Methylomonas sp. 11b: one gene and its partner. Each later gene encodes a partner of the first gene's protein in a complex. Links are inferred from orthologs where the notes say so. Each region holds a gene or a part of one and is shown in the gene's direction. Other genes may lie near its edges.

Region 1 (5,732 bases):
CTATTTCCGTGCATAACCGCGAAGCGCACGAAAAAAAGCGCTTTCTCAGCCTGTTTCAAGACATTAACGGTATTTATGATCTGCAAACGCGGGCCTGGGAGCACATTATTCTGTTCAGCTCCGGCTACGCGGTGCTATCGATGGCGCTGCCCATTCTGATCACAGCGCCGCGCTTTATTCTGGGGAGTATTACGCTGGGGGCGTTGATGCAGTCGGTACAGGCCTTTCAACAAATGGCTGCGGCTTTGTCCTGGCCCGTGAATAACATGCCGGTGATTGCGCAATGGCATGCCTCGGTGGATAGGGTTTTGGGCTTGGTCGAGGCCTTGAATGATTTAGAACAGCAGCAGAGTGCTTGCACCGAGCCGCCAATCGAACTTGAGTGAGCTTAGCAATAGGGTTCAGAGCGCATCACCCGAAATCAAAAATTGCGGAAAAAAAGAATGCCCGGTCCGACTTGGCGGGGGGCATTTTGGAGGCGCTATACACGGAAGAAATGCGGTATCAGTAAACCTGCAAAAATCCCTTCTTGTTCCATGAACCGGGACTTTTTAGGCCGGGTTTCAACATCAAGCAGGTACGGCCGCTTCGTCGGTGTAAGAAATATCTTCGGCGTGCGCGTGTCCAAATATTTCTTTTATCTGATCAATGGCTTCACTGCTGCCGGCATGCACCGAGATCAAAATCCCTCCACCCTTGATTTTGCCTTCGTAGCGCACGGCTTCGTATTCCGGAATGCCCACGCCAATCAGCGCACCTGACAATCCCCCTGCTGCTGCACCCAATGCCGCACCACTCAACGCGGCCATAATCGGACCGGCGGCGATAAACGGCCCCAAGCCCGGAATAGCCAGGCTGCCGATGCCGGCCAGCCAACCCAATACCGCACCGGTGCCCATACCCACCGTTCCGCCAAGTGCCGCGCCTTCCGGGGCTTTGGTGTGTTTTTCATGGGCAAAATCCTTCGTGGTATTTTTATCGGGCAGCAACACGGAAATATCGTTGCTGGAAAAACTGGCAGCCTTCAGCTGGTTCACAATGCTTTCAGTTTGCTCGATAGTTTGAGCGATACAAAAAACGGATTTAGTCATTACATACTCCCACGCTGTTAAGGCGCTTTAGTTTCAAGTTGATTGTCCACCTGCACGACACCGGCCGTTTCTCGGCAGATTTTTTGCAGTTTTATGCTTTCGTCCGTCGTTGCGACGGGGCCGCGCAAAGTCACAACGCCATTGCGGGCAATGATTTTGGTGTTATGCGCATCCATGGATAAGGATTTGTCTTTGAGCAAAGCTTTACGAATGTGCGCGGTGATTTTTAAGTCGGCTTGGGACTCGTTTTGATCCTCGGCCGTTAAGGTGGTGTTGTCTTTATCGCGAAGGTTTTTTTGAGTATTTTCCAACTCAGTGTTTTCAGCTAATTGGCTTGCGGAAGACTGATCGGCTTTAGCTTGGTTGGCGACAAACAGCAAACAGCTGCTTAGAGCGAAGGCAACTAACGACAATGGTTTAGGCATATCCCCTCCTTGAAAAGTACTTTATTGTTGGCGCATCGGCATCGAATAGGTGGCCGGTGGCAGTCATCCGATCGGCAGTCTTTGTCTGGCGAGAACCGACGGTTGCGCTGAAATTTACCCTAGCAGTCGCACAATGTCGGTGCGCTGCCAAACATTGCGGTTAAAAGCATGTTCGAATTGAACTCGTCGTTAGCCCAAACGCCTCTACGATGATGAGTGGTGGTGACTAATTTTTTGAGTTTGAAAAACGTCAGATTTCAACACTGACTATTGACGATTTTTCTATAAAAAGCCGAATAAATAAGGCTTTACAGTGTGACAGCGTACAGACCCCAAGCCCCATGTGTCGGATGATCCTTCGATCATAAGCCGACACGCTAAATCCATTGGGGATGCATCATGAATAAAGCAAAAACACCTGTTCTAACCGTAGCGAACGAACCAGCCCAATTTGGGGAGGAAGTATCGACAATTTCAGTCGGCAACGGCGGCGAGTGGCACCAGTCAGCCATCGACGACCAGCCCACTTTGACGACCAATCAGGGTTTACCGATTGCCGATAATCAAAATTCCCTGAAAGCCCATCCGAGCGGCCCGACACTGCTGGAAGACTTTATTCTGCGTGAAAAAATCACCCATTTCGACCACGAGCGCATCCCGGAACGCATCGTCCACGCCCGTGGAACCGGCGCACATGGCTTTTTCGAGCTCACCGAATCCCTGGAGCAATACACCACGGCCAAAGTGCTGACCGAAGTAGGTGAGCAAACGCCGCTGTTTACGCGCATATCCACTGTCGCCGGCGGCTCCGGCTCCGCCGATACGCCGCGCGATGTCCGCGGCTTTGCCGTCAAGTTTTATACCAAGGAAGGCAATTGGGATCTGGTCGGCAATAACATCCCGGTGTTCTTCATCCAGGATGCTATTAAATTTCCCGATCTGATTCATGCCGTAAAAATGGAACCCGACCGCGGCTTTCCGCAAGCGGCGTCGGCGCATGACACCTTCTGGGACTTCATTTCACTCACACCGGAAGCCATGCATATGGTGATGTGGGTGATGTCCGACCGCACCTTGCCGCGTTCGTTGCGGATGATCGAAGGCTTCGGTATTCATTCCTTTCGCTTAATCAATGCCGCGGGCGAATCGACCTTCGTGAAATTTCACTGGCGGCCGAAACTCGGTTTGCAATCTACCCTCTGGGATGAGGCGGTAAAAATAGCCGGTGCCGATTCCGACTTTCATCGGCGCGACATGTTCGAGGCCATCAGCACCGGCGATTTTCCGGAATGGGATTTGGCGGTGCAATTGTTCTCGCAAGAAGAAGCCGATGCCTTCCCATTCGATCATCTCGACCCAACCAAATTGATCCCGGAAGAATTGGTGCCGCTGCAAGTTATCGGTCGCATGGTATTGAATCGCTGGCCGGACAATTTTTTCGCGGAAACCGAACAAGTAGCGTTCTGTCCCTCCCATGTCGTGCCCGGCATCGATTTCTCGAACGATCCGTTGTTGCAGGGGCGGCTCTTCTCCTATCAGGACACGCAACTGTCCCGGTTGGGCTCAGCGAATTTCCATCAAATACCCATCAATGCGCCGCAGTGCCCGTTTGCCAATCAGCAGCGCGATGGGCATATGCAAATGACGCAACCGCAAGGTCGGGTGGCCTACGAACCCAATACGCTGGCAATGGATTCGCCACGCGAACAAGCGGAAACCGGCTTTCGCAGTGCGGCAATTGAAGAAAGTGGTGCCAAGGGGCGGATTCGACCCGAGAGCTTTGCTGACCATTACAGCCAGGCGAGGCAGTTTTATCGCAGTCAGTCTGCCTACGAACAGGCGCATATTGCTTCGGCGTTAGTGTTTGAACTATCTAAGGTAGAACATCCGCATATCCGTGTCGCGATGGTCGGTCATCTACGTCATATCGAACAAGACCTTGCGCAGCGGGTAGCCTCTGGCCTAGGTCTGATTGAATTGCCGCCAGCGCCAACTGCGGCGATGGCGCCCCAGGAACTGGAGCCATCGCCGGCGGTACAGTTGATCGGGAACATGAAGAATACACTTCAGGGCCGGAGTGTTGGGATATTGATCGCGGAGGGTTCGGATGCGGCAAGTATTGCGGCTGTGCAACAAGCTGTGACCAGTGCCGGCGCAACAAGCAAAATTATCGCCACGGTAATAGGTGAAACCACACTCGCTGACGGCTGGCTGATGAAAGTCGATGGCCAATTGGCGGGTACGCCGTCAGTAATGTTCGACGCGGTCGCCATCCTCCTGACCGAACATGCCGCCATGTCATTGGGGAAGGAAGCCGCCGCCATCGATTTCGTGCGCGATGCGTTTGGTCACTTGAAAGCGCTAATTGTTGACGAGGGCGGCGCAGTCTTACTGACCACGGCGAATATTAAACCCGATGGCGGCGTGTTTAACATCGATTGCGTGGATGATTTCATCGCGGCAGCCAAGACCCGGCAGTGGGAGCGCGAAGCCAGTATCAGAACACTGGCTTGATAATTTCGCTATCCAAAGCATGTGCCTCACCTTTGACTTCCGGGCGTAAAGCTTTTAATTCGTTTTGGTTGTTAAAGGAGGCATTGTTGAGTTTTTTATTGGTGCCAATCCCGTCGCCAAACTCTACCGCCAGCGTTCTTAAATAACCAATGAACTGCAAACTGATAAGCCTTACCCGAATATTTTTAGTCATGTTACTAATAGGGTTATGTGCTTTTGGCAGTATGCTATTAATTTTTGCCTATTCCGATAATGCTAGGATCTGGTTTATTGAGAATAGCGTTAATACCCAAAAGCTAAAACTTGACATAAAAGGCGAAACTATTTTTGAATATGGCAGGCAACCTGAACTCACTCTTAATAATATTTCAATCAAAAATACGGTTTGGCCTAGTCCTGAAAACCTTGCACAAATAAATAAATTATCATTGCAATTTTCTATTTCAAGACTGTTCCATGGCGAAATATTCATTAACGATTTAAGCATTAGCAAGCCAGAATTATTTCTTTTAAAAAATAAGAAAGGTGATGCAAATTGGAGTTTTTCTGACCCGAAAGCTGATGCATATGCTCTTGAGTTGCCGGTTATTTTCGAGAATCTGCATATTGTTTCCGGAATATTTCATTATTATGATGAAATCCGTGATATGAATTTTGAAGGAGATATAGATTCCTTGAAAGGCTCTGGCGGCTGGCAACTGCCGATTACCATTGAAAGTAAGGGTAGCTACCAACACAAAACGCTAAATATCCAGGCTGCTGCCGGTTCCTATGCAGAATTACGCTCAGAAAATAATCCCTATCCTGTCAAGTTGAATATGGTGTTCGGCCAAACGGAAATAGCTATTCGCGGCACAGTGACTCATCCTCTACAAGCGCCCGATCCAAAGCTTAAGCTTTCTTTTGCAGGAGATGATATTGCCGAATTATTTCCTTTAATCGGCATTCCTTTACCACCCAGCCCTGCCTATAAAATAACGGGGGATTTAAGCCGTCAGGATCGCACTTGGCGCTTTGACAAGTTTAATGGTGAAATTGGGCATAGCGATTTGCAAGGAACAGTTCTCATCAATCCAACACTTGAGCTTTTGTATTTCGATATGGATTTGTTCGCCAAAACGCTTGATCTTGCCGATTTAAGCGGATTTATTGGCGGCGAACCCAACCTGACAGATCAGAGTGTTACCGAAGACAATGCTTTGATCCCCGAGCGTCATTTCAACTTTAAACAAATTCGTGCAGCCAATGGCAAGGCTAGGCTTCGCGCCACAAATATCCTTAACAAGGAAATCCCCCTAAGCAACTTTGACGGTCAAATATCGCTCAACAATGGAGTGTTGACTTTCGAACCCGTCACCTTCGGAATTGACGATGGACGGATAAACCTTTGGATGTCAGCCTATGGATCGCAAAATCCGCCAGACGTTGATATCCAAATTAATGTGATTGATATGCCTTTAAGTAAGCTAATTGGGGAAGTTAAAGATATTCAGAACACGTTGGGGAAAATTAACGGTAAGTTGAAAATAAAAGGGTCGGGCAATTCGCTTAAAGAGATACTTTCAAGCGCCAACGGAGAAGCTTATTTAGTGCAATACGATGGCAAAATTAGCGCTTTGATAGTAGAGTTGATAGGCTTAGACATTTTCCACGCTCTTGGCTACTATATCTCGGGAGATATTCAAATTCCTATTCTCTGTGC
Region 2 (3,942 bases), 350 kb from region 1 along the record:
AGCCCGGACACAATGGATTATCAGTGGCTTGCCTAATTGGTGGGCGAGTTTAATCTGAGCAAAAAATGCTGCGGTTTGCACTGCTAAAGGTGCATCGATAGTCTTATCCAGTCCGCATTCGCCGATGGCCAGTAGTTTCGGGTGATGGCTTGCCGTACTGATTTTAGATAGAGCCGTTTCAGTATCTTGTCTGTGCAGATCCCAAGGGTGCAAACCCAAGCTGAAAAAACCGTTTTGCGCTGCCGCGGCGTCGAAATCCTGGGTGGCGATGTTGATCATTTCCAGGCTCTTCTTGGCGCCGGTTTGGTGGCAATGGATGTTGATATAAATGTCGGTTGCGTTCAGCGTTGCTGGAACAGTTTCAATTTTCATTGAATCGCCACCTATCGCGCGAAAAAAATTAACACCCTTAAAAAACCGATATCCCACGGTATAATGCCATTTTATTTCTTCAGCAGAAAAACAATGGCGCAATATATTTTCTCGATGAATCGGGTCGGCAAGATCGTACCGCCCAAAAAGCATATTCTTAAGGATATTTCCCTATCGTTTTTTCCCGGCGCGAAAATCGGTGTATTGGGCTTAAACGGTTCCGGTAAATCGACCCTGCTGCGCATCATGGCCGGCATCGACAAGGAAATTGAAGGCGAAGCGATTCCGCTGAAAGGTACCAAGATTGGCTATCTGTCGCAGGAGCCGCAACTCGATCCTAATAAAACCGTGCGCGGCAATATTGAAGAAGCGGTTGCGGAAATCAAAGATGTATTAGCCCGATTGGATGCGGTTTATGCGGCTTATGCTGATGCTGATGCTGATTTCGATGCGTTAGCTGCCGAGCAAGCCAAGCTGGAAGATATCATCAATGCCTGTGATGGTCACAATCTGGATCGCACTTTAGAAGTGGCTGCCGATGCCCTGCGTCTGCCGGATTGGGATGCTGATGTAACTAAATTGTCCGGTGGTGAAAAACGCAGGGTGGCGCTGTGCCGTTTATTGCTGTCCAAGCCCGATATGCTGCTGCTCGACGAGCCGACCAACCACTTGGATGCGGAATCGGTGGCTTGGCTGGAGCGTTTCTTGCACGACTATCCCGGTACCGTGGTGGCGGTAACTCACGATAGATACTTCCTAGATAACGTTGCCGGTTGGATTCTGGAGCTGGACCGCGGCATGGGTATTCCTTGGGAAGGTAATTATTCATCTTGGCTGGAACAAAAGGAAAAACGCCTGGAGTTGGAGGAGAAACAAGAGTCTTCTCGGCAAAAAGCCATGAAAGCCGAGTTGGAATGGGTGCGTTCAAACCAAAAAGGCCGGCACGCGAAGAGCAAGGCGCGTTTGGCGCGCTTTGAAGAATTGTCGTCAGTCGAAACGCAAAAACGTAACGAGACCCAGGAAATTTATATTCCACCCGGTCCACGTCTGGGCGATGTAGTGATCGACGTTGAGAACATCAGTAAGGGTTTTGGCGACAGACTTTTGATCAATAATTTGAGCTTCAAATTGCCGCCGGGCGGGATTGTAGGCATCATCGGTCCTAACGGTGCCGGTAAAACCACCTTGTTCAGGATGATGGCTGGTTTTGAAAAACCGGATGCCGGCGACATCAAATTTGGTCAAACCGTGCAGATGGCCTATGTCGATCAGTTGCGCGACGACATGGACAACAACAAAACGGTTTGGGAAGAAATCTCCGACGGTCTGGACATGATCACCGTCGGCAAATATGAGACGCCGTCCCGGGCGTATATCGGCCGGTTTAACTTTAAAGGTGGGGATCAACAAAAACGCATCGGCGAATTATCGGGCGGCGAACGCAACCGTGTGCATTTGGCCAAGCTGTTGAAAAGCGGCGGCAACGTGTTATTGCTCGACGAACCGACCAACGACTTGGACGTGGAAACCTTGCGAGCTTTGGAAGAAGCATTGCTGGCTTTCCCCGGTTGCGCGGTGGTTATCTCGCATGATCGCTGGTTCCTGGATAGGATCGCTACGCATATTTTGGCATTCGAGGGCGACAGTGAGGTGGTGTGGTTTGAAGGTAATTATGCCGACTACGAAGCCGATCGGCATCGTCGCTTGGGTACGGATGCGGATAACCCGCATCGTCTCAAATATAAAAAAATCGGCTAAGCTGAACTTAAGCGGCCGTTGTTATTTTCGCAACGGCTTTGCTAATAAAGATCTGATTGAACTTGAAATAGCGCAAACCAGTCCCAAAGTCATTAACAGTTTTTTATTGATCCGCAGCCCGCGTGTTGAAATTGGCGGGTGTAGCGGGTAATGTATTAATAGCGCACCGAACAATAATAAGGAGAAATAGGATGTCGAAAGCACAAAACTTGCAGGACAACTTTTTGAATGCCCTCAGAAAAGAACACACTCCCGTGTCGATTTTTTTGGTTAACGGTATCAAGCTGCAAGGCCGCGTCGATTCTTTCGACCAATACGTGGTGATGCTAAAAAACACTGTGAATCAAATGGTTTACAAGCATGCCATATCCACTATCGTTCCCGGCAAAAATGTCACGATGCACCGTGATCCCGACGTTAGCGATGAGAGCTAAGAGGTTATTTTTTGTTTGAACGTCCCGATGCGGGTGAACGAGCCATTCTCGTTCACCTCAATTTGCAAGCTGGTCAGGAAGACCTCGACGAGCTGAAAGAACTAACCAAATCCGCAGGCGCCCAACCGACTTATGTAGTAACCGGAAGCCGGTATCGGCCTGATCCGAAATATTTCGTTGGCACCGGTAAGGTCGAAGAAATCAGGTCGGCGATCATCGAGCACGAAGCCAATATCGTTATCGTCAATCATCCACTAACACCTAGCCAAGAGCGCAATCTGGAAAAAGCGCTGGAAGTCAGGGTGGTGGATCGTAACGGTCTGATCCTGGATATTTTTGCGCAGCGGGCGCAAACCTTTGAAGGTAAATTGCAGGTCGAACTGGCGCAGCTCAAACATCTGTCTACCCGATTGATTCGCGGCTGGACGCATTTGGAGCGGCAAAAGGGCGGTATTGGTTTGCGTGGTCCCGGCGAAACCCAGTTGGAAACTGACAGGCGGTTGTTGGCGGTGCGTATAAAGCAAATTCAACAGCGCTTGGGGAAGGTAGAAAAGCAGCGTCATCAAGGTCGTAGCAAGCGCAAAAAAGCCGAAATTCCTACCGTATCTTTAGTTGGCTACACCAACGCCGGTAAGTCGACGCTGTTTAACACCTTAACCGGTGCCGGTATTTACGCGGCTGATCAATTGTTTGCTACGCTGGATCCTACCTTGCGGCAATTGTCGCTCAGTAATGGCGGCGAAATCATTTTGGCGGATACCGTCGGCTTTATCCGGCATCTACCGCATGAATTGGTGGCAGCATTTCGTTCCACTTTGCAGGAAGCCAGCGAAGCGGATTTGTTGTTGCATGTGATCGATGCGGCTGCCGAAGATCGTGAAGACACGATCTATCAGGTAAACCAAGTCTTGAGCGACATCGACGCCGCTAAAATCCCCCAGTTGATGGTGTTCAACAAAATTGATTTGCTCGAGGATGTGGCGCCGCATATTGATTACGATGCTGACGGGAAACCCGTCAGCGTCTGGATTTCCGCGCAAAACGGGGTAGGCTGTGATTTGTTGCAGCAGGCCTTGTCCGAGTTATTTGCTAGCAGCAAGGTGATTCGAAAATGCTATTTGCCAGCCGGCCAAGCGGGATTAAAAGCAAAGTTATTCACTTTCGTGAAAATAATCGACGAAGTCAATAACGATAGCGGCGATTGCGAATTGACGATAGAAATCGACAAAAAGCATTTGGGCTTGTTGAAGGGTATTGATGTCCATGAGCAGGTTTGATCGGCCGATTGCCGGAACAATCACCTAGTTATTTGCTCGGAAATGGCTAACTTACGATAGAATGGCGGTTTTTCGGATAGACAAGCCAACGCTTCGAGTCA

Evidence for each region.
Region 2: the proteins of METH11B_RS0108350 (region 1) and hfq are in contact, whole or in part, in a crystal structure (PDB 3VU3), measured with the Escherichia coli proteins. The link is inferred for Methylomonas sp. 11b from one-to-one orthologs.

What each region holds. Positions count from the first base shown.
Region 1 is NZ_KI911557.1:1,760,815-1,766,546, reverse strand. What follows is about bases 1,505-4,472. They hold METH11B_RS0108350 (catalase), read left to right. Parts: upstream 1,505-1,915; coding sequence 1,916-4,030; downstream 4,031-4,472. Other genes in these bases: METH11B_RS0108340 (AsmA family protein), read left to right, coding at 4,222-4,472; METH11B_RS29090 (hypothetical protein), read right to left, coding at 4,014-4,223; METH11B_RS0108355 (BON domain-containing protein), read right to left, coding at 1,505-1,516. Also shown: METH11B_RS0108365 (SbmA/BacA-like family transporter), read left to right, coding at 1-386; METH11B_RS0108360 (hypothetical protein), read right to left, coding at 570-1,091; more of METH11B_RS0108355, read right to left, coding at 1,109-1,504; more of METH11B_RS0108340, read left to right, coding at 4,473-5,732.
Region 2 is NZ_KI911557.1:1,409,260-1,413,201, reverse strand. What follows is about bases 1,088-3,942. They hold hfq (RNA chaperone Hfq), read left to right. Parts: upstream 1,088-2,321; coding sequence 2,322-2,564; downstream 2,565-3,942. Other genes in these bases: hflX (ribosome rescue GTPase HflX), read left to right, coding at 2,576-3,841; ettA (energy-dependent translational throttle protein EttA), read left to right, coding at 1,088-2,130. Also shown: METH11B_RS0106535 (TatD family hydrolase), read right to left, coding at 1-372; more of ettA, read left to right, coding at 466-1,087. UniProt on the Escherichia coli protein: RNA chaperone that binds small regulatory RNA (sRNAs) and mRNAs to facilitate mRNA translational regulation in response to envelope stress, environmental stress and changes in metabolite concentrations.